4 regions of the Dickeya parazeae Ech586 genome follow, and region 1 is predicted to be linked to each of the others. Evidence: predicted binding sites of a transcription regulator. Region 1 holds the regulator's gene; each other region holds the start of a gene.

Region 1 (6,085 bases):
GTAGCCGTTTCTGCGTGCACCTGATTCCGGAAACGCTGCAACGCACGACGCTGGGGCAAAAACGCCTGGGCGACCGTATCAATATCGAAATTGACCCGCAGACTCAGGCCATTATCGACACGGTTGAGCGTGTTATGGCTCGTCAGGCAGAGCAGCAACAAGCGCTGGCGGCAGAGCTTGCTGCGAAGAGTGAATAAAAGACGCCTGAACGCGTGTTATTCCTGTTAGCCATAATAAAACCGGCAGCCAGACTCCAGACTGCCGGTTTTTGTTTGTGGCTCTTAATTCGTGAGGCGAGGGCGACAGGAGTGGGCGATGTGCCGCCACCCGTTCATCGTGCCACGCGCATACCGCCTTCAATCCCTTCGACACTGAATAACACCTGCCAGAGTTGGATGTTGCGTGCGCGAAACGCACCGGCACAGGCGTTAAGGTAATAACTGAACATCCGCCGGAAGCGCTCGGGGTAGCGTGCTGACAGGGTCGGCCAGTGCTGCTGGAAGCGCTCGTGCCAGGCCATAAGGGTACGGTCATAGTCCGCGCCGAAATTGTGCCAGTCTTCCATGACCAGATAAGGCTCGCTGCGCTGGGCGATATGCTGCACTGAGGGTAAACACCCATTAGGGAAGATGTATTTGTCTATCCAGGCATCGACCTTGAGGCTGGTTTCGTTTGCGCCGATGGTATGCAACAGGAACAAACCGGTGGATTTGAGGTTTTTTCTGACCACCCTGAAGTAAGTATCGTAATTTTTCGGACCGACATGTTCGAACATGCCGACGGAAACGATACGGTCAAACTGCCGATTCAGATCGCGATAGTCCTGTAGCAGAATGGTGACATCCAGATCCTGACAACGTTGTTGCGCCAATGCCTGTTGCTCGCGGGAGATGGTCACACCGGTTACGCTAACACCGTAATGGCGGGCGGCAAATTCGGCCAGACCACCCCAGCCGCAGCCGATATCCAGCAGTGTCATTCCCCGGCGTAACTGCAATTTTTCGCAAATGAGGCGCAGCTTATCTTGTTGTGCCTGCTCCAGGGTTTCGGCTTGTTTCCAGTAACCACAGGAGTACTGCATGTACGGGTCTAGCATCAGGCTAAAAAGATCATTACCGAGGTCGTAATGCTCCTTACCTACAATCCATGCCCGCCGACGCGATTGCAGATTGGTCAGGCGAGCCATCAGTATCCGTAGCGTATCCTGCCAACGCTGGGGCAGTTGCTTCTCCAGCCCGGCGCGTATCGCTCGATGGAAAAACATGTCTAGCCGTTCACATTCCCACCAGCCATCCATGTAACTTTCGCCCAGACCCAGTGACCCGTCACGCAATATGCGCTTGAACAGTTCAGGGTTTTTGACCTGAATATCAAACGGTCGCGAACCGTTAATGGCGATATTCGCGGCCGACAGCATTTCATTAACCAGTTGGAACCAGGGTTGACTGGGGGTACCCAGATCCTCCACGTAAGATGAACTCATAACTTCTCCCTACCTTGCCAGATACATGCGTTATACGGGATAAACCAGACAAATATCGCGATGGAGGGTATTCGATGTACCCATTCCACACGTCATCGTCTATCCCTGAGAGCCTCAGAGGAAAATAAGAGACAAGCCGACACGAAAGGCGTCTACCCCGGCCGTGACAAACGGTGTAACAGTCATTAGTGGGGTAGAAAAAGTAAGGCGATGCGTATTGCTAAAAGCATCGTCTGATCATGGTTATTGTCGTCAATGACAGTGACAAGTGTATGACTGCTTTAACCCGGCGACAAGATTCATCGGGCTAAAGCAGCACATTGCGTTCTATATTAGGGTGCCAGGGAGACACGCTTTAGCGCTCTACGGCGCGGTATAACGGCGGTTGATTCGCCAGCGTGCGATAACGAAATCGTCTGGCTATTAACGGCGATAATCGAGATACGGGCCGTCAGCAACGGAACGGCGCTCGATCAGCGTCGGGTGGACTTCGATGGTTTGCGCTTCCTCGCGTTTGCTGGTGATGCGGTCAAGCAGCATGGAGAACGCCGCCTGTCCCAGCCGTTCCTTAGGCTGATGAATGGTCGTGAGCGCCGGCGTAAAATAGCGGGAGTGGCGTACATTGTCGTAACCGATCACCGAAATATCCTGCGGTACACGCAGGCCCAGTTCATCCGCCGCACAAATCGCTCCCATAGCCATAATATCGCCGCCGCAGAATACCGCGGTCGGTCGCTGCTTTTGCGCCAGAATCTGATGCATGGCTTTGTAGCCGGATTCGGGTTCAAAGTCACCCTGAACCACCCATTCGTCACGCAGGGGGATATCCGCTTCTTTCAGCGCTTTCAGAAAGCCCAAATAACGCCCGCTGCCGGTATTGCGCCCCTGAGAACCGGGGATGGCACCGATATCACGATGCCCGCGCTCAATCAGATAGCGACCGGCCATATACCCACCGGCAAACGCATTATCAATAATGGTATCGGTGAAATCGCTGTGGGCTTCGCCCCAATCCATGACGACCATCGGAATATGGCGATAATCCGCCAGCATTGACAGCAGTTCAGGCGGGTACTCGGCACACATCACCAGCAGGCCATCCACGCGTTTTTGCGCCAGCATGGACAGGTAAGCACGCTGTTTATCCTGATTATTGTGAGAGTTACACAGAATCAACGTGTAACCTCTGGCGTAGCAACTGTTTTCCACCGCTTCGATAATTTCGGCGAAATAGGGTGCTTCGCTGGAGGTCGCCAGCAGCCCGATAGATTTGGTGTGGTTGACTTTCAGGCTTCGGGCCACCGCACTGGGTGAATAATGCAATTCATCAATCGCTGCGCGTACCGCAGCCTTGGTCTCTTCGGCGACGAAACGTGTTTTATTAATCACGTGTGATACGGTTGTGGTTGAAACGCCTGCGCGTTTTGCCACATCTTTAATCGTTGCCATCTAAAGTGACTCCTGAACTCATCTGTTACAGTCGTGGGTCTGTTACAGCAGTAAATATGTTGTTAATCGTTTGCCTGCGTGAATTTTGCTCCTGCTGGACAACAAGGCAACATTTCAGTAGGAGACATGCCGAGGTGTGTAGCTTGAAGGGAGGGCTGACGCTTCGACCAACGCAGTGTACACGGTAAACTGCGGATTTTGGCCGATTTAGAGCAAAAGGGGAAGAGGCAATTCGTGTTATCTCTGTGACGCAGAAATCGGTTTTTTGACTTCAGTCGGGTAATAATAGACCTATACTTTATGTGCTTGCCCATCCGCCGGGATACGGTGTTGATTCAGACATAACGGGATGATGGCGATCATCAGTCATATACAGGAGAATACGATGGATACAAATTTGAAAATGTCGCTGTGTAGTACGTTGGTCGCACTCGTGGTGATCATTGTTTTTAGTTTCACTGCGGTATTGAACTGATAGCAGATCGCCAGTGGTGTAAAAAGAAAACAGAAAAGGGGCTAGTGCCCCTTTTCTCGTTATTCATTAAGCCATTTAGCCGATTGTTATTGACGAATATCCGTTAGCGAATGGTCTTCGGTGTCACCACGCGGCGAGCGCCGACATAATGATCCTGCCAGTAATCTTCACTCAATTTACTGATTTTGATGTCAGAACCCGAGCGCGGTGACTGGATAAAACGACCATTGCCCAGGTAGACGCCAACGTGGTCGGCAGCACCGCGGTTGGTGATACGGAAGAACACCAGGTCACCGCTTTCCAGTTCGCTTTTCTTGATGGGCGCCGCGTCACGCAGGTGGAACATCTCATTGGCTGTGCGCGGAATCGAGATTTTTACCACATCTTTATAGGCGTAATACACCAGCCCGCTGCAATCAAAACCTGAATAAGGCGTTGCGCCGCCCCAATGGTACGGTTTACCGATTTGGCTCATCAGCTTGTTCATGGCAGTCAATTTGGCGTGCTGATAGCGTTTTTGGTGAGCAGCACTGATGGTCAGCGCCGCTTTATCGTGTTTGCCTTTCTTGCTTTTACCATGTGAAGACGTGGCGGCTACCTCATCTTCTTCATCGACCGCCGCTTTACCTTTTTTATGCGCGTTTTTCGCGACCACGAGTTCATGCGCTTTGTGGCTGGTTTTAGCCTGCGCCGGTGTTTCTTTCTTTGCTGCGTCTTTTTTCGTGGTTTTCGCTAATGCAGCCTTAGTGGTATGCGTGCTTTTCTCTGGCTGCGATTTTGTATGGGAGGAATGGGCTGCCGCCGCCACCGACTTTTTGTCCGCAGACTTTTTGTCATTGTGCGACTTCGCGTTTTTATCGTGACTGGCTACGGTTTTGGCTGGCGTAGGCTTTGCGTGTTTTTCCGGTTTTTTGCCGTGGGTCGGCTCCGTGCCTTTTTTGTTAGCATTTTTGGCAACTTTGTTCTTTTTGGATTCATCAAGCGCTTTATTCGCCGTTTCTACACCAGATTTGCGTGGTGGCACTGCCCCGCCGTGCGGATTAGCCAGCGCCAGACCAGAAAATAGATTACTGAAAAATAATAAAAAGAGCGTAATAAATAACCGCATGATAGTTCTGACCGAATGTTGTCCTCAATCGTTCAATCTTTACAGTATTCCCGAAAATGACCTGATAAAAAAGCGGGAGATAGAATAATCCTACTACAAAATAGTGAGAAAACGTTAACAACGGTGTTTGCTGCTTAATTATCCGGCGATTTGGCGTCGCTTTGTACCGTTAGCGCGTCACCCGGATAAAACCCTATAAAAGATAGCGTTTTTTTGTGGCCGTCGCTATCGTTAGAATACAAAACAAAAGAAGCGGTATGCCACGGTTTGCCGCGAGTCATATGAGCGGCTCTTAAGGGCTGCTCATCACGCGCTTGAGGAAGCAATAGAATGACGACAACGACACTTGAAAAAATTCAGCGCCAGATTGCTGAAAACCCGATTCTGCTGTACATGAAAGGCTCTCCCAAACTGCCGAGCTGCGGTTTTTCTGCTCAGGCGGTACAGGCGTTGTCGGCGTGTGGCGAACGTTTTGCCTATGTAGATATTTTGCAGAACCCGGATATCCGCGCCGAATTGCCGAAATATGCCAATTGGCCGACATTCCCGCAGCTGTGGGTGGATGGTGAATTGGTTGGCGGTTGTGACATCGTCATTGAGATGTATCAGCGTGGCGAACTGCAACAGTTGATTAAAGAGACAGCTGACAAATACCGTTCCCAGCAGGAAGACCAGCAGTAATCTTCCTTATCGTCAGGCAGCATTGCGCTGCCTGACGGCCTGTTTATCGTTGTTTTACGCCAGCATAGGTTGGCGTGTGAGCAGTAGTTGTACCGCCTTATCCTTCGTCGACAGCCAGTGGCGCGTCTTCGGTATCGCCGACAGCGCCAGCCAACGGCCAGCCCCCCATCCGTTTCCACCGATTGACCAGTTCACAAAACAGCTGTGCTGTGCGCTCGGTATCGTACAGCGCCGAGTGTGCCTGGCTGGCATCGAAAGGGATTTCCGCGGCAATACAGGCTTTAGCCAACACGGTTTGCCCCAGCACCAGCCCGCTGAGTGCGGCGGTGTCAAAGGTGGCAAACGGGTGGAATGGGTTGCGTTTCAAGCCGCAACGTTCAGCCGCCGCCATCAGAAAGCTGTGATCGAAGGTTGCGTTATGCGCCACGATGATCGCACGATTACAATTCTGGTCCTTGATACCTTTGCGAACGGCTTTAAAAATGTCATGTAGGGCGTCATATTCACTCACCGCGCCGCGCAGAGGATTGCTCGGGTCGATACCGTTAAACGCCAGTGCTTCGGGACGCAGAATTGCGCCTTCGAACGGTTCGATATGAAAATGCAAGGTGTCGTCCGGCTGTAACCAACCGCTTTCATCCATTTTCAGCGTTACCGCTGCAATTTCCAGCAGCGCATCGGTTTTCGCGTTGAACCCGGCGGTCTCAACGTCAATCACCACAGGGTAAAACCCACGAAAACGCGCGTTCAGAGCGTTCAGGTTATTTTTCTCAGCCATTCGTTTCTTATTTCTTCAGCAACATGCAGTGCGCATTATGGCAAATTGTGTCGGGGGATGCAGCAGCCAGACAGAGTGCCGTCCCCCGGAAAAGGCAGGTGCCGTCGGCAC
Region 2 (6,085 bases), 1.6 Mb from region 1:
GCTAACGTCGTGTTGCTGGTGATCGATGCTCGTGAAGGGATTTCTGATCAAGACTTGTCGCTGTTGGGCTTTATCCTCAACTCTGGCCGTTCACTGGTTATCGTGGTGAATAAGTGGGATGGGTTGACACAAGAGGTTAAGGATCAGGTAAAAGAAACCCTCGATCTGCGCCTTGGGTTTATCGATTTTGCTCGTATCCACTTTATTTCTGCATTGCACGGTAGCGGCGTGGGTAACCTGTTCGAATCCGTGAATGAAGCTTATGAGTGCTCAACCCGACGGGTAGGGACGGCAATGCTAACCCGTATCATGCAGATGGCCGTAGACGACCATCAGCCGCCATTAGTTCGTGGCCGTCGGGTGAAGCTGAAATATGCACATGCCGGGGGGTACAACCCGCCGATCGTGGTAATCCACGGTAATCAGGTCAAAGATTTGCCGGATTCCTATAAGCGCTATTTGATGAACTACTACCGGCGATCACTGGATGTGATGGGAACCCCCATCCGTATTCAGTTCAAGGAAGGGGAAAACCCGTTTGCCAACAAACGCAACACGTTGACGCCAAATCAGCTGCGTAAACGTAAACGCCTGATGCAGCATATCAAAAAAGGCAAATAAGCCGTGATGGCAAGGCGTTGTTAATCAACCGGGGTAGAAGCAATTCTGCCCCGTTTTTCATGCGAGGAACTGGAGGAAGGCGATGGACGCTTATTGTCCCGACTGTCAGCAACCGATGGTATGGCGCGCCAGCGATCGGCAGCAAGGCACTCAACACAGCGGCAACGACCAGTATTATTGTGAGGCGTGCCAGCGTGATTTTCTTCGTCTGGCGCTATGCCCAGAATGTGAACCGCCATTGCAGGTGCTACGTGCCTGTGGTGCAGAAAACTATCTGTGTACCAACGGACATGGCCTGATTTCGCGCTCTCGCGTGGTGGTACGTTACCAGCCGCAGTAGTGCAGTAGTACCGTGCTGTGGCAGTCAGGGGGCTTCGTCATCCAGCCCATTACGCCACAGGGCTTCCAACTCGGACGAGGCATGCCGTTCGGGGATCAGCAGTACCCAGTCTTCCTGGCGGCTATCCTGCGTATTGCAGTAGTGAATGTGAATTCGGTAATAGAACTGGTCACCGCGGCCAGGGGAACCAGGTTGACCTGGCTCCTGTGCTGCAGGCAGGGCGTCATGCAGCACGGCACGGATTTTTTCTTTTTGTGTGGCGGGTACTTCTGCCAGCGTAAAGCGACGCGGGCCAGCCAGTTTAGGGAGCCAGGCAAAACCGCCTTCGCGTGCCAGCTCAATAATCACATCATCCGTTAAATCGGGCAGGTTATTCCTGTTCGTGCTCATTGATGATTCCCGTATCAACCCCAACCTGATGCCAGGCTCGCAGCACGGCGTCAGCAACCGCTTCATTGAAGCTCCGTCTGGCGTGCTCTACGGTAAATCTGGCAAAGATGGAGAAATCGGCATTTTGCGGCAGCTCTTTGTCGCACACAGTGTCGTACCAGATTTGACCGGCTTTTTCCCAGGAATAACCTCCCAGTGCCATCGCTGCGAGGTAGAAAGCCCGACTGGGGATCCCTGAATTCAGGTGCACACCACCGTTATCTTCACGGGTGTTAACGAAATCACGCATATGGGCGGGTTGTGGGTCGGTACCTAGCAGCAGGTCGTCATAAGCGGTGCCGGGGCGGGACAGCGAGCGCAGCCCTTTTCCGTCAATGCCTTCGGCCAGCAGCCCTTCGCCAATAATCCAGTCCGCCTGCTGTACTTTCTGGTTGCGGTAGTATTGTTTGACCATCGAGCCAAACACGTCGGCGAGCGATTCGTTGAGTGCACCGGACTGGCGGAAGTACAGTAAATTGCATTCGCTTTCTACCACGCCGTGCGACAGTTCGTGGGCGATGACATCCAGTGCGATAGTGAACCGATTGAAAATCTTACCGTCGCCGTCGCCAAATACCATCTGTTGTCCGTTCCAGAAGGCATTTTGGTAATCCTTACCGTAGTGAACGCTGCCAGTCAGTGATAACCCTTTATTATCCAGTGAGTTGCGACCAAAGATTTTCCAGAAAAAGTCGTAGGTGATGCCCAGATAATTGTAGGCTTCGTCAGCCGCGACATCACCGTTTCCTGGTTGACCCTCGGCCCTAATCCGCTTGCCCGGTAATGTCTGTTGATGCTCGGCATCGTAGATGTCGCGCTGTACCTGACCAGCGGGGCGCTCCTCATGCTCATCAGGATGGACGACCGGAGCCACCATCAGGGATTGCACGTGCATCAGCGTGTGTTGCGCGCAACGACGCTCTTCATCTGATCCATTATTAATGATGCGATGCAGAATGTAGGGCGGAATGATGCTACGGGCGGATTGCATACTTCATCTCCTTATGCCTGACAGTATGGTGCAACATATGATTTACACTGATCTACCACAATTACGACACGATAAGTATAGCCTAATCACTGAATATTTTTCGGCTGACGTTTTGCACGTGGTTTAGTAGATTCTTTTTTGATTTCAGTTACCTGGCTCTCAACCCAGCCATCCTGTAACCGGGTTTTTAGTTTATCGCCCTTGGTGACCTGAACCGTTTGCTTCATGACCTTGCCATCTGAAGTGGTGGTGACACTGTAGCCACGGGCCAGCGTCGCCAGCGGGCTGACGGCTTCGAGATGAGAGCAGGCTTCGCCAAATTGTTGTTTATACTGGCTAAGTTGCTTTTCTAACGCATGGTGCATGCGGTAGCGTAGCTGCTGTATCTGCTGTTGCGCGCGATGCAACCGTGATTGCGGCTGGTGTTGCTGCAAACGTTGGGCGAGGCGTTCCTGACGACGTGTTTGTTGGCGTAGTTGCAATTGAATCGCGTCATCCAGACGTTGACGTAGCCGAATCAGTTGGGTTTGCTGGCGGGCCAGACGGAGTTGTGGATGCTGCTGATGTAACCGATGTTGTAATCGGACGAATTGCTGCTGGCGCTGTGCCAGATAATAATCCATCGCCATTTCCAGCCGTTGGCGCTGGGCACGAATTTGTCGCAGCAGTTCCAACTGGTTGCGGCTAACCAGTTCAGCGGCTGCCGAAGGCGTTGGCGCTCGCAGGTCCGCCACAAAGTCAGCGATGGTCACATCGGTTTCGTGGCCGACTGCGCTGACAATCGGGATACGGCTGGCGAAAATGGCCCGAGCCACCCGCTCGTCGTTGAAACTCCACAAATCTTCCAGTGAGCCGCCGCCACGACCGACAATCAGCACATCACACTCTTCGCGCAGGTTAGCCAGCTCAATAGCCCGCACAATCTGACCTGGTGCATCCACACCTTGTACCGCTGTCGGGTAGATAACGACCGGTAGTGACGGGTCACGGCGCTGCAGAATGTGCAAAATGTCGTGCAACGCCGCACCGCTGGCGGAGGTAATCACGCCGACCTGACGGGCGGGTTTGGGAAGTAACTGTTTGTAGTGTTGGTCAAATAACCCTTCAGCAGACAAACGCTGTTTTAGCTGCTCGAACTGTTGTTGCAGTAACCCATCGCCTGCCGGATGCATGCTTTCTGCCAGCAACTGGTAGTCGCCACGCGGCTCATACAGCGTGATGGTGGCGCGAATCAGCACCTGTTGTCCGTTTTGCGGCCGAAAGGTCACCCGACGATTGCTGGTGCGGAACATGGCGCATCGCACCTGAGCGCGCTCATCTTTGAGCGTGAAATACCAATGCCCCGAGGAAGGCTGAGAAAAGTTGGAAATTTCGCCGGAGAGCCAAACCTGGCCCATTTCACCTTCCAGCAACTGTTTTACTGTCTGATTAAGGCGGCTGACGGTAAATATGGCGGATGACGGCAATGAAGACATTGTGACCCGGATCAAATAGTAAAACAGAGAGTTAATCTATCAATACTACCGGTCAATGGGCCGTTCGCAAGCGTTTTTATAAAAAAATGCTGGAGGCAATCGATTTCGGCCTGTATAATGCCGCGGCAATATTTTATCTATTTCCCATCCTCAATCCCGGTGAGATATTGCCATGCTACGAATCGCTAAAGAAGCACTGACCTTCGATGATGTTCTCCTCGTTCCTGCCCATTCCACCGTTCTGCCCAACACGGCCGATCTGAGTACGCAACTGACTCAACGTATCCGTTTGAACATTCCTATGCTGTCTGCCGCGATGGACACCGTGACCGAATCCGGTCTGGCGATTGCGCTGGCACAGGAAGGCGGCCTTGGTTTCATTCATAAGAATATGTCCATTGAGCGTCAGGCGGAAGAAGTTAGCCGCGTGAAACGCCATGAAAGCGGCGTGGTGGTTGACCCGCAGACGGTAACGCCGGAAACGACGCTGCGTGAAGTGAAAGCGCTCACCGAACGTAACGGTTTCGCCGGTTATCCGGTGGTAACGACCGGTAACGAACTGGTTGGCATCATCACTGGTCGTGACGTTCGCTTCGTTACCGATCTGGACCGTCCGGTGAGTGCGGTAATGACCCCGAAAGAACGTCTGGTGACGGTCAAAGAAGGTGAAGCGCGCGACGTGGTGCTGCAAAAAATGCACGAGCGCCGTATCGAAAAAGCGCTGGTGGTGGATGCGCAGTTCCGTCTGGTTGGGATGATCACAGTAAAAGATTTCCAGAAAGCGGAACGTAAACCGAACGCGTGTAAAGATGAGCACGGCCGTCTGCGCGTTGGTGCGGCAGTCGGTGCGGGTGCTGGCAACGAAGAGCGTATTGATGCGTTGGTTGCCGCTGGCGTGGACGTCTTGCTGATTGACTCCTCGCACGGTCATTCTGAAGGGGTGTTGCAGCGTATTCGTGAAACCCGTGCCAAATACCCGGATTTGCAAATTATCGGTGGGAACGTCGCGACCGGTGCCGGTGCGCGTGCGCTGGCCGACGCTGGTGTCAGTGCCGTGAAAGTCGGGATTGGCCCCGGTTCTATTTGTACTACCCGTATCGTAACCGGTGTGGGCGTACCGCAGATTACGGCGATTGCCGACGCGGTCGACGCACTGGAAGGCACCGGCATTCCGGTCATTGCCGATGGTGGTATCCGTTTCTCTGGCGATATCGCCAAAGCGATCGCAGCGGGTGCCGCCTGCGTGATGGTTGGTTCCATGCTGGCGGGTACGGAAGAATCGCCGGGTGAAATCGAACTGTATCAGGGCCGTGCATTCAAATCTTACCGTGGCATGGGCTCGCTGGGTGCGATGTCTAAAGGCTCGTCCGACCGTTATTTCCAGTCTGACAATGCGGCTGACAAGCTGGTACCGGAAGGTATCGAAGGTCGCGTGGCTTATAAAGGCCGCCTGAAAGAGATCGTGCATCAACAGATGGGCGGTTTGCGCTCCTGCATGGGTCTGACCGGTTGTGCGACCATTGATGCGCTGCGTACCAAAGCTGAATTCGTGCGTATCAGCGGTGCCGGTATTCAGGAAAGCCATGTCCACGATGTGACCATTACCAAAGAGTCGCCGAACTATCGCATGGGCTAAGCGCTTACCGGCTGATTTACTGTTACGAACCCGGTAGACTTACCGGGTTCAATTTTTCTTTCGCTCCGTAGTGGAATACGCCTCTCATGACAGAAAACATTCATCAACATCGCATTCTTATTCTGGATTTCGGCTCGCAATACACGCAACTGGTGGCACGTCGCGTACGTGAACTGGGCGTATACTGCGAACTGTGGGCATGGGATGTCACCGAAGCGCAAATTCGCGAGTTCAACCCGAATGGCATCATCCTTTCCGGCGGCCCGGAAAGTACCACCGAGTTTAATAGCCCGCGTGCGCCGGAGTATGTTTTCCAGGCCGGTGTACCGGTACTGGGCGTCTGTTATGGCATGCAGACCATGGCGATGCAGTTGGGCGGCAAAGTCGAAGGCTCCAGCGAGCGTGAGTTTGGCTATGCTCAGGTTGAAGTCAAATCCAACAGTGCGTTGGTCCGCGACATTCAGGATGCCGTCAGCGACAGCGGTGCACCATTGTTAGACGTATGGATGAGCCACGGCGATAAAGTGACCGCTATTCCGGCGGATTTCGTTACTGTTGCCAGCACCGATACCTGCCCGTATGCCATCATGGCG
Region 3 (6,085 bases), 1.2 Mb from region 1:
ATTATCCCGGTATCAGCGACAGAGGGAGGGGATGGCGCAACACGGCCCCGCATGATGCGCACAACCATGGTGCATCGATGTGCACCATAAAAATAATATGCATCAAAATAGTGCAGTTCATGACACTATCATCAGGCAGCCTGACGCGGTAATAGCGCCGTGAAGGGATATCACATGGGAGGCTTACGCGCCCTGCCAGCGTGTAAAGAGCTCTTGCGGCAATTCGATATCAAATTGATCAAGTACCCGATTAACGGTCTGATCGACGATATCTTGCACAGTTTGTGGGCGATGGTAAAACGCAGGCACCGGCGGCATGATGACCGCCCCCATTTCTGCGGCGGCATTCATCAACCGCAAATGGCCGATGTGAAGCGGCGTTTCCCGCACACACAACACCAGCGGGCGGCGCTCTTTCAGCACCACGTCTGCCGCACGAGTCAGCAAACTATCGGTATAGCTGTGCGTAATACCCGACAAAGTTTTGATAGAACACGGCAGAATCACCATCCCTGCGGTTTTAAACGAACCGGATGAAATGCTGGCGGCAATATCACGGGAATCATGCACGACGTCAGCCAGCGACTGCACATCGCGCACGGTCAGATCGGTTTCCAGCGCCAGCGTTTGCCGGGCTGCCGGGCTCATCACCAAATGGGTTTCAACCCCGCTTACCGGTTGCAGCACCTGCAACAACCGCACCCCATATATCACGCCGCTGGCGCCAGAAATACCGACAATCAGTCGTTTCATTTTCACCTCACGGGCCACCGCCGCAGCGGTACTCACAACTTGTGCGCTGACTTTGCCGCATCACCTACAGATTGGCAAGAATAACAGCGACAAAAAAGGGAGCTTGCGCTCCCTGTATCGTTATCGGTCGATAGCTGACGATACTTAACCTTCGTTGTGCAGTTCCAGGTCTTCGACTTCATTCTGGCTACGCATCGCTTTGGCATCGTCATTGCGCAACGCTTCCAGATAGTCGAGATAATCCTGATTCACATCTTTGGTGACATACACACCGTTGAACACTGAACATTCGAACTGGACGATTTCCGGATTATCTTCCCGCACCGCCTCGATCAAATCGGTCAGGTCCTGGAAAATCAGGGCATCGGCACCAATAATCTTACGAATTTCTTCCACTTCACGGCCGTGGGCAATCAGCTCGTTAACGCTTGGCATATCAATGCCATACACATTCGGGAAGCGGATTTCCGGTGCCGCAGAAGCCAGATAAACCCGGCGGGCGCCCGCTTCACGCGCCATCTCCACAATCTGCTGAGACGTGGTGCCGCGCACGATAGAGTCATCCACCAGCAGGACGTTTTTACCGCGGAATTCTGCCCGGTTAGCGTTCAGCTTACGGCGCACGGATTTAATGCGGGTTTGCTGACCCGGCATGATAAAAGTACGGCCGACATAGCGGTTTTTCACAAACCCCTGACGGTATGGTTTATTGATGATACGAGCGATTTCCAGCGCGATATCGCAGGAGGTCTCTGGAATCGGAATCACAACATCGATATCCAGTTCTTCCCACTGGCGGGCAATTTTCTCACCCAGCTTCTGCCCCATCCGCACACGCGCGCTGTAGACTGAAATTTTGTCGATGAAGGAGTCAGGACGTGCGAAATAGACATACTCGAACAGGCACGGGTGGCTTTTCGGATTTTCCGCACACTGGCGGGTAAACAGCTGACCGTTTTCGGTAATGTATACCGCCTCGCCCGGTGCCACATCACGCAGAAATTCAAAGCCCAGCGTATCCAGCGCGACACTCTCCGACGCCACGATATACTCGTTACGCCCATCTTCCAGTTCACGCTTGCCGATCACCAGCGGACGAATACCGTTTGGATCGCGGAAAGCCACCATGCCGTGGCCGATAATCATGCCAATGCAGGCGTAAGCACCACGAATCTGCTGATGCACGGCTGCCACCGCCGCAAAAATGTTATCCGCTTCCAGCGGATAGTGCTGAAAACGGTCCAGCTCTTTGGCAAAGACGTTCAGCAGAATTTCGGAGTCCGACGTGGTATTGACATGACGACGGCCTTCTTCAAACAGCTTTTGACGCAGTTCATGGGCGTTGGTCAGGTTGCCGTTGTGAGCCAGCGTAATGCCGAACGGGGAGTTGACATAGAAAGGCTGGGCCTCTGAGGCGCTGGAGCTGCCCGCGGTGGGATAGCGCACGTGGCCGATCCCCATGTTGCCCTGCAACCGTTGCATGTGCCGGGCTTCAAACACATCCTTCACCAAACCGTTTGCTTTTCGCAGGCGAAAGCAATTGGTTTCATTAATGGTGACGATGCCTGCGGCATCCTGCCCACGGTGCTGTAACACCGTTAACGCGTCATAAATCGACTGGTTGACCGGTGTAAAACCGGCGATACCGACAATACCGCACATGTGGTCTTTTCCTCATCAGCGCTACCGCGGCTAGATGTGCCGCGGCAAGAAACTCGACGTGCTTTGCAGGTAGTCAAAAAACCACCTGATGATATAACTGAATTGCGGGATCAGATGGGACTGCTTCCAGTCAGCACTCTGTGAAAAACCGGTGAAGGTATCGAGAAAAAACAGTAACGCAGAGACTATCAACACACCACGCAAGGCACCAAAACAAATGCCCAGTACCCGATCAGTGCCCGATAATCCGGTGCGTTCAACCAACGAACCGATCACATAATTGACGATAGCACCCACAATCAACGTCGCAATAAACAGAATGGCAATAGCGATACCGTTGCGCACCAGCTCATCAGTAAACCGCGTGAAATAGACCGCGAGATAGGCATAGTAGTGGCTGGCGATAAAGAACGCCGCCCCCCAGGTCACCAGCGACAGCGCTTCACGTACAAACCCCCGGATGAGACTGACCAGAGCCGAGAATCCGACAATACCGATAATGACGTAATCAACCCAAACCATGAACTATCCTAATAATGAACGATGACAATCATAGCGCCGCTCATCCTGTTCGCGGCGCATTCTAACAGAAAAAGAAAACGTTTGCGTAGCGTATTTCCTGCCGATTTTTTCGATAGGCGAAGAAATTAAAAAAACCGTCTGCCGCCAGACAAATAGCGCCTGTTGTTCGCTACCCGCCGTCTTGCTTCGTCCCACAAAACACAAGGGGCAAGGTCGCTACGCTCCCCCACCCCTCAATGTACTGACTGACGGTCGGCCGACTCAGCGCGCGCTGTACGACCGAACCTGTCCGCTCAACCCGCTCAGTTGCTGCAAGTCTCCCAATGCTGACTGCAGTTTCTGCTTCGATGCATCCGGCCCGACATAGATACGGGTAATCTGCCCGGCTACCGGTGCCGATGGCACGGTATAGGCGCGATATCCCGACAAGCGCAACTTCGCGACAATCTCATTGACCTTGTCAGCGTTCTTCAATGCACCTAACTGCACCACAAAAGCCTGACCTGCCGGAGCCTGCTCCTGCGATGCCGCTTTAGCGTCCGTCGGCTTGTTTTCTGTGGATCGGTTTTCTGTTGCTCGGGTGTCGGTTCTTGCTTCCGCTACCGGTTTTTCGCTCGGCTTGCTGTCAGATGACTTGTTATCAGCCGTTTTGCTTTCTGCCGTTTTGCTTTCTGCTGTTTTCACGTCGGGCTTAGGCCGGGTATCCGCTTTCGTTTCCGGCTTTTTCGGTTCCGGTTTCGCTGGCTGCGCTTTCATCGCGGGTGGAGCCAGTTGCAGCACTGGCTGACGCGGTTCTGTCACCAGCGGGGCGACAGGCGTCGCCGGATGGGCAGACGACGGCGATGCCCCACGACGTTCCGGTACAGCGGGTGCCGGAGTCGGTTCAGGTACCGTTTCGGCATCAGCGTTATTTTTGTTTTGCATTGCAGCTTCAGCGCCTTCAGGCGGCTGGGCAGGCAACGACTGATTGACAGGCGGCATCGACTCCGCCTCCAGCGTATCGCCCGGCTTGGGAACCAGCGGGATGGCGGCAAACTCGTCTTCGTAATGCTTTTTTTTGCCATCCAACAGCCCAGGCAGCACGATGACACCCAGCGCCACCAGCACAACGGTTCCCACCAGGCGATTCTGAAACTTACTCGCCATGCATTCCGCTCCCGTCCAACGCTTCCATCACATGCGCGACAGTATGGAAAGAACCACAAACAATCACCACATCATTTTCTCCAGCGTCCTGCATCGCCTGACGCCAGGCTGTCGCCACATCCGAATACCGGGTACAGAGCGCCAGATGCTCAGCCAATTGATCGGCACTGGCACCGCGCGGGCCTTCCAGCGGCGCGCAGTACCAGACATCGACCTGCGGCTTAAGATGCGCCAACGTACCAGGAATATCTTTATCGGCCAGCATACCGACCACCGCCCGTACCTGACCGGTACGCGGCAAATCAGCCAGCCGGGCAGCCAGATAAGCGGCTGCATGAGGATTATGCGCGACATCCAGAATCAACAACGGTTTTTCGCTCACAATCTGGAAACGGCCCGGCAGCTGCGCCTGACGCAATCCCTGGCGAATCACATTGACACTCAGTGCAATGTCAGAAACCTGCAGCGCTGCCAGCGCGGTGGCTGCATTGGCCAACGGCACGGAGGGGATGGGCAGCGCCTCATAGCACACGTCGCCGCTCTGCCAACGCCAGCCGCCATCCTGCAATGAAAACTGCCAATCTGCACCCCGGCGAAACAGCAGGGCGCCTTTTTCCTGCGCAACGGCGGCGATGGATACTGGCATGTCCGGCTCGCCCACCACTGCCGGTCGGTTGCCACGGAAGATCCCTGCTTTTTCCCGACCGATGCTGTCACGGTCGTTGCCCAGCCAGTCGGTATGATCGAGCGCGATGCTGGTTACCACCGCCACATCGGCATCCACAATGTTAGTGGCATCCAGGCGACCACCCAGACCCACCTCCAGTATCACCACATCCAGTTGTGCCTGTTTAAACAACCACAATGCCGCCAGCGTACCGAATTCAAAATAGGTCAGCGACGTACCGCCGCGACCCGCTTCGACAGCCGCAAAGGCTTCAGCATGCAGTGATTCTGCTAATTCCTGGCCCTGAATGCGCACGCGCTCGGTGTAACGCAGCAAATGTGGCGAACTGTAAACACCAACACGTAACCCGGCAGCGCTCAGAATGGACTCCAGCGTGCAGCAGGTTGTGCCTTTGCCGTTGGTTCCCGCTACGGTAAATACGCGGGGTGCGGGTTGTTGTAGCTGCAAGCATTCCGCGACATGCCGGATGCGATCCAGACCCAGATCAATGGCCTGACTGTGCAGATGTTCAAGATAGTGAAGCCACGTGGCCAAAGGCGACGTGGCTTGAGGTGTCTGAAGATTGTCCATGAGTCCCGTTCACTGACTTACGGTTGATTACTGCCGGGAACACGGCAACAACGCCGCCCAGCTCCCGGTTCATCATTGATTAGGCATCACTCTGTGATTCGTGCGAGGCGGACAACCGCACCACAGCGGGTTCCTGCGGTTCCGGACGGTTAGTCAACCGGGACAGGATACTGGCCAGTTTGTGGCGCATATCCGCACGACGAACGATCATGTCGATAGCGCCTTTTTCCAGCAGGAATTCACTACGCTGGAAGCCCGGCGGCAGTTTTTCACGAACGGTCTGCTCAATAACGCGCGGACCGGCAAAACCGATCAACGCTTTCGGCTCGGCGATATTCAGGTCGCCCAGCATCGCCAGACTGGCGGATACGCCGCCCATGGTCGGGTCGGTCAGTACCGAAATATACGGCAAACCGCGCTCGCGCATTTTCGCCAGCGCCGCACTGGTTTTCGCCATCTGCATCAGCGACATCAGCGCTTCCTGCATACGGGCACCACCACTGGCAGAGAAGCAAACCAGCGGGCAGTTATCTTCCAGCGCTTGTTCCACGGCACGAACGAAGCGTGCACCCACGACCGACGCCATGGAACCGCCCATGAAAGAAAACTCGAACGATGCGGCAACCACCGGCATGTCGTACAAGGTCCCTTTCATCACCACCAGCGCGTCTTTTTCATCAGACTGTTTCTGCGCTGAAGCAATACGGTCTTTGTACTTCTTCGAGTCTCTGAACTTCAGGATGT
Region 4 (6,085 bases), 2.2 Mb from region 1:
CCTGAATCTCTTTGCTCAGGGTATACGCTGGCAGCGAACAGGCCGAGTCACCGGAGTGCACGCCCGCCTGCTCGATATGTTCCATGATGCCGCCAATCAATACGCGCTCACCGTCGCAGATAGCGTCCACATCCACTTCCACCGCGTCATCCAGGAAACGGTCCAGCAGTACCGGCGCATCGTTGGAAACACTGACTGCCGTCTGGAAGTAACGACGCAAATCGATTTCGTCATACACGATTTCCATCGCCCGGCCACCCAGTACGTAAGACGGGCGCACCACCAGCGGATAGCCGATGTTAACGGCTTTTTCCACCGCCTGATCGATGGTGCTGACCGTGGCGTTGGCCGGTTGCTTCAGGCCAAGGCGGTTAACCGCCTGCTGGAAGCGCTCACGGTCTTCCGCACGGTCGATAGCATCTGGACTGGTGCCGATCACCGGTACACCGGCGGCCTCAAGCTGACGCGCCAGTTTCAGCGGCGTCTGTCCGCCGTACTGCACGATCACACCCTTCGGCTGCTCAATACGCACAATCTCCAGCACGTCTTCCAGCGTTACCGGCTCGAAGTAGAGGCGATCGGAAGTATCGTAATCGGTGGAGACGGTTTCCGGGTTGCAGTTGACCATAATGGTTTCATAGCCGTCTTCACGCAGCGCCAGCGCCGCATGCACACAGCAATAGTCAAACTCAATCCCCTGACCGATACGGTTCGGGCCACCGCCCAGCACCATTACCTTGTCACGATCCTGATTCGGGTTGGCCTCGCACTCCTCGTCATACGTGGAGTACATGTAGGCGGTATCCGTCGCGAACTCGGCGGCACAGGTATCTACGCGCTTGTAGACCGGATGCAGATCATATTTGTAACGCAGCTTGCGGATTTCACCTTCTGATACACCGGCCAGTTTTGCCAGGCGTGCATCGGCGAAGCCTTTGCGTTTGAGCAAACGCAGGAATTCTTTCGTCAGGCCGTTAGCGCCTTGTTCTGCCACCTGCTCTTCGAGGCGCACCAGTTCTTCGATTTGCACCAGGAACCAGCGGTCAATGTTGGTCAGGTTGAATACGCCGTCAACCGACATACCTGCACGGAATGCGTCCGCCAGATACCAGATACGGTCGCCGCCGGCGTCTTTCAATTCGCGGCGGATTTTAGTCAGCGCTTCCGGATCGTCCAGACTCACTTTGGGATCGAAACCGGTCGCCCCGACTTCCAGACCACGCAGCGCTTTCTGCAGTGATTCCTGCTGGGTACGGCCGATCGCCATCACTTCGCCCACCGATTTCATCTGCGTGGTCAGACGATCGTTAGCGCCAGCGAATTTTTCGAAGTTAAAGCGCGGTATCTTGGTAACCACATAATCGATGGACGGCTCGAACGATGCCGGGGTACGCCCGCCGGTAATATCATTCATCAGTTCATCAAGCGTATAACCCACCGCCAGTTTGGCCGCGATCTTGGCGATCGGGAAACCGGTCGCTTTGGAAGCCAGCGCCGAAGAGCGGGATACGCGCGGGTTCATTTCGATAACGATCAGACGCCCGGTTTTCGGGTTGACCGCAAACTGCACGTTGGAGCCGCCGGTTTCTACCCCGATTTCACGCAGTACCGCCATCGAGGCGTTACGCATGATTTGGTATTCCTTGTCGGTCAGGGTTTGTGCCGGTGCGACAGTGATAGAGTCACCGGTGTGGATCCCCATCGCATCAAGGTTTTCAATAGAGCAGACGATGATGCAGTTATCGTTTTTATCCCGCACCACTTCCATTTCATACTCTTTCCAGCCGATCAACGATTCGTCGATCAGCAGTTCCTTGGTCGGTGACAAATCCAGACCACGGGTACAAATTTCTTCAAACTCTTCACGGTTGTAAGCAATACCGCCGCCCGTGCCACCCATGGTGAAAGACGGGCGAATAATACAGGGATACCCCACATCCGCCGCTACCGCCAGCGCTTCATCCATATTGTGGGCGATGCCGGAACGTGCGGTTTCGAGGCCGATTTTTTTCATCGCGATATCGAAACGGCGACGATCTTCCGCCTTATCGATGGCATCAGCGGTCGCGCCAATCATGGTCACGCCGAACTCTGCCAACACTCCCTGACGTTCCAGTTCCAGCGCGCAGTTCAGCGCCGTCTGGCCGCCCATTGTCGGCAACACGGCATCCGGACGTTCTTTTTCGATGATTTTGCGCACCACTTCCCAATGGATCGGTTCAATATAGGTGGCATCGGCCATCTCCGGGTCGGTCATGATAGTGGCCGGGTTGGAGTTCACCAGAATCACGCGGTAACCTTCTTCACGCAGCGCCTTACACGCCTGAGCGCCGGAGTAGTCAAACTCGCACGCCTGACCGATCACGATCGGACCGGCACCGAGAATCAGGATACTTTTTATGTCTGTACGTTTTGGCATTTTTCGCTCCTGCGAACCCGTTTACTCACCGCCGCGCTGGCACTTTCGCCCTGTTCTTTTATCGCAGCGTGACTAAACGGATTCTGATTATTTGGTGTTACGATAAGACTCAATCAGCTCGATGAAGTGATCAAACAGCGGCGCGGCGTCATGTGGGCCGGGGCTGGCTTCAGGGTGACCCTGAAAACTGAATGCCGCTTTATCGGTGCGATGAATGCCCTGCAGCGAACCATCAAACAGCGATTTGTGTGTTGCACGCAGTGTGGCAGGCAGCGACGTTTCGTCTACCGCAAAGCCGTGGTTTTGCGCGGTGATCATCACACGGTTGCCGTCCAGATCTTTCACCGGGTGGTTGCCGCCGTGGTGACCGAACTTCATCTTGACGGTTTTCGCGCCACTGGCCAGCGCCAGCAACTGGTGGCCCAGACAAATGCCGAATACCGGAATATCGGTTTCCAGAAAGGCTTTAATCGCCTTGATGGCGTAATCGCACGGTTCCGGATCGCCAGGGCCATTAGAGAGGAAAATACCGTCCGGATTGAGTTTCAGCACATCCTCGGCCGAGGTTTGCGCCGGTACCACCGTCAGGCGGCAGCCGCGATCCACCAACATACGCAGGATATTACGCTTCACACCGTAGTCATACGCCACCACGTGATACGGCAGTTCACCCTCGGTTTTTGCTGCTGGCAGTTCGCCTTCCAGCGTCCAGCTTCCCTGTAACCAGCTATAGCTGGAGCGGGTGGTCACTTCTTTCGCCAGATCCATCCCTTTCAGGCCGGGGAACGCTTTAGCCTTTTCCAGCGCCAGCGCCGCATCCGGTGCGTCACCTGCGATGATGCAACCATTCTGCGCGCCTTTTTCACGCAGCAAACGCGTTAATTTGCGGGTATCGATATCCGCAATTGCCACAATATTGTTGCGCTTGAGGTAATCAGACAGGCTTTCTTCGCTGCGGTAGTTGCTGGCAATCAGCGGTAAATCACGGATAACCAAGCCCTGAGCATGAACGGCGGGAGATTCTTCATCGGCTTTGTTGGTGCCGACATTTCCGATATGGGGATAAGTAAGAGTGACAATCTGGCGGGAATAGGAAGGATCAGTGAGGATTTCTTGATAACCGGTCATTGACGTATTGAAAACGACTTCCCCCACTGCCGTTCCCTCTGCCCCAATGGCCCGACCGTGGAATTGGGTTCCGTCTTCCAGAACCAATAGCGCTGACTTAATCAAAACACCCTCCAAGGAATAAAAAATCATGTTATTTGCATATTAATTCAGATTTGATGGACTAAATCAATGCAAAAGCCACCTGTAAGGCAAATTTTTGGCAAATTGCGCGCATTTTAATGATGCACCTGACCGTTGTCTAGCCAAACCGGATTTTTTTTCACTATTTCATGGCTTCAGAAGGTAATACATCGCCATATCGGCAAAAACATACATCAACTGCGAAAAGTAAACGGTTGCCAGCATCGATGAATGAAAGAATGATTAAAATCACGCCAAAACCGGTATCCTGAATCAGAAATGGTCGACACACGACAGATAAAAAGATAGATAACCATGAAAAATATCAAATATAGACCAATATACAAACCAAACCATCATTTATCACATAAAACAATGGCGCTATTTTTAGCGCCATTAAAATCAATACATTAAGAAAAAATCAGGGAGCCACACCTTACAAATCATCAAGCCCCAGCACATCCCTCATGTCAAAAAGACCATGATTACGAGAGCTTACCCACAATGCAGACCTGACTGCGCCATTTGCGAATGTCATCCGACTGGAAGCCTTGTGCGTTATCTCGATGCGTTCGCCGATGTCTGCAAACATCGCCGTATGCTCTCCCACGATATCTCCAGCCCGAATGGTGGCAAAACCGATGCTTTTTGGCTCACGCTCACCGGTATACCCTTCACGTGCATAAACCGCACACTCTTTCAGGTCACGACCCAACGCCCCGGCAATCGCTTCCCCCATCGCCAATGCCGTGCCTGATGGGGCGTCCACTTTATGGCGGTGGTGCGCTTCAATAATCTCAATGTCCGTGTAGTCACCCATGACTTTGGCCGCTTTTTCCAGCAGCTTGAGCAACACATTCACGCCAACGCTAAAGTTAGCGGCAAACACAATACCAATGTCGGCGGCAGCCTGCTGAATCGCTGCTTTACCGGCGTCGTCAAAACCGGTAGTACCGATAACCATCCCTTTACCGTGCTGGCGACAAAACGCCAAATGCTTAAGCGTGCCTTCTGGACGGGTAAAATCGATAAACACATCAAAATCGTTCACCACTGCCTCAAGGCTGCTTTGTACGGTAACATCCGCTTTCCCTGCCCCGGCCAACTCTCCCGCGTCACTACCCAGCAAAGATGAACCTTCGCGTTCCAGCGCCGCACCCAGGACTACGCCTTCCATCTGCAATGCAGCCTGAATCAACTGCCGCCCCATGCGACCACCCGCTCCTGCGATGGCGACGCGGATTTGTGCATCACGCATATTCGTACTCTTTATTTGTTGATGAGTGAGAAAAGGTTCTCAGGTTAACCAGCCCAGCCAGGCGCTGCCAGCCGAAAACCCCCATAATTAGAAATTTATGACAAACCCGCGGGGATATCAGTAAAAGCTATTGTTTATGGCCACAATACCCTGCCCCTGCAGGAAGGCATGGCTTAACCAAAACATTAAGGTGCTAAAGCCAACACCTGCGCCACCCATGCGCGAAATCCCGCGGCATCCAACGCTAATGCCACCTGCGCATTAGCTGGGCGATGCAACCGATGCTGGAGATCCACTACCGTGGCACCGGCGGTATATTCTCCCTGCGTTTCCACCGCGACAAAACAGTGTTGCAGGGTAAACAATGTGGGTTTCACCAGATAAGCAATAGCGCACAGGTCGTGCATACGCAAACCAGTCGCCATACTGCCGCTGCGATAATGGCTGAACAGTGCATGCAACATGGCACCGGTGCGGTTAAGGCCCGGTAATGTGGCCAGATAATCCGGCGTCAGCACCGCCTCATTGGTCACATCCAGCCCACACATCACGATATCGATACCGCTGTCGAAGACACGCGCCGCCGCCTCCGGGTCGATCGCCATATTAAATTCCGCATTCGGCGTGAAATTGCCACGCCCTGACGATCCCCCCATCATCACCAGACGTTTAATCTGTTTTTTGCACTGCGGGTAAAGCGTCAGCAGTAAGGCGATATTGGTCAGTGGCCCGATGGTCACAAGCGTGACAGGCTCAGGGCTACGGTTAAGGCAGTCATACATGGCCTGAACGGCAGGCGCTTCCAGCACGGTACGTTCATGCGCCACAAAGTCATAGCCTTCCATGCCAGACTCGCCATGGACATAGGCAGCGTCACGCAATGGACGTACCAACGGTGTCGCCGCCCCTTGCGCCACCGGCACGACTGCGTCCCAAAAATGCAGCAGTTGCAGCACATTGCGCGTGGTTTTTTCCACATCCACATTGCCTGCTACTGTGGTAATGAGCTTCAGATCCAGTTCAGGGGAAAACAACGCCGCCGCGATGGCAACGGCATCATCAATGCCTGGGTCAGTATCCAGAATAATGGGGATTCGGTTCATGTGCGTTCTCCCAAAAAAATGCCAGGCGATTTTCATCGTCTGGCATCATTTTTA

The links. The regulator PurR, encoded in region 1, represses purine synthesis genes. The targets are predictions, from matches to a motif close to CANGCAAACGTTTGCNTG.
Region 2: a site for PurR is predicted at 3,949-3,966, ahead of guaB (IMP dehydrogenase). Genes of this name have one in related genera too.
Region 3: a site for PurR is predicted at 3,008-3,025, ahead of cvpA (colicin V production protein). Genes of this name have one in related genera too.
Region 4: a site for PurR is predicted at 3,875-3,892, ahead of carA (glutamine-hydrolyzing carbamoyl-phosphate synthase small subunit). Genes of this name have one in related genera too.

Annotation. Positions count from the first base shown of each region.
Region 1 covers NC_013592.1:1,887,796-1,893,880, forward strand. Annotated here, with positions in the region: gene DD586_RS08285 (riboflavin synthase) at 1-197, shown strand, start outside; gene cfa (cyclopropane fatty acyl phospholipid synthase) at 332-1,483, opposite strand; gene purR (HTH-type transcriptional repressor PurR) at 1,907-2,932, opposite strand; gene cydH (cytochrome bd-I oxidase subunit CydH) at 3,318-3,407, shown strand; gene DD586_RS08300 (C40 family peptidase) at 3,511-4,515, opposite strand; gene DD586_RS08305 (Grx4 family monothiol glutaredoxin) at 4,846-5,196, shown strand; gene rnt (ribonuclease T) at 5,294-5,974, opposite strand.
Region 2 covers NC_013592.1:3,468,452-3,474,536, reverse strand. Annotated here, with positions in the region: gene der (ribosome biogenesis GTPase Der) at 1-621, shown strand, start outside; gene DD586_RS15080 (zinc ribbon domain-containing protein) at 704-961, shown strand; gene DD586_RS15075 (protealysin inhibitor emfourin) at 986-1,351, opposite strand; gene DD586_RS15070 (M4 family metallopeptidase) at 1,332-2,381, opposite strand; gene xseA (exodeoxyribonuclease VII large subunit) at 2,468-3,856, opposite strand; gene guaB (IMP dehydrogenase) at 4,029-5,492, shown strand; gene guaA (glutamine-hydrolyzing GMP synthase) at 5,579-6,085, shown strand, end outside.
Region 3 covers NC_013592.1:3,121,300-3,127,384, forward strand. Annotated here, with positions in the region: gene DD586_RS13650 (UbiX family flavin prenyltransferase) at 184-753, opposite strand; gene purF (amidophosphoribosyltransferase) at 898-2,415, opposite strand; gene cvpA (colicin V production protein) at 2,446-2,937, opposite strand; gene dedD (cell division protein DedD) at 3,199-4,083, opposite strand; gene folC (bifunctional tetrahydrofolate synthase/dihydrofolate synthase) at 4,073-5,341, opposite strand; gene accD (acetyl-CoA carboxylase, carboxyltransferase subunit beta) at 5,421-6,085, opposite strand, start outside.
Region 4 covers NC_013592.1:4,091,501-4,097,585, forward strand. Annotated here, with positions in the region: gene carB (carbamoyl-phosphate synthase large subunit) at 1-2,419, opposite strand, end outside; gene carA (glutamine-hydrolyzing carbamoyl-phosphate synthase small subunit) at 2,507-3,652, opposite strand; gene dapB (4-hydroxy-tetrahydrodipicolinate reductase) at 4,107-4,928, opposite strand; gene rihC (ribonucleoside hydrolase RihC) at 5,114-6,031, opposite strand.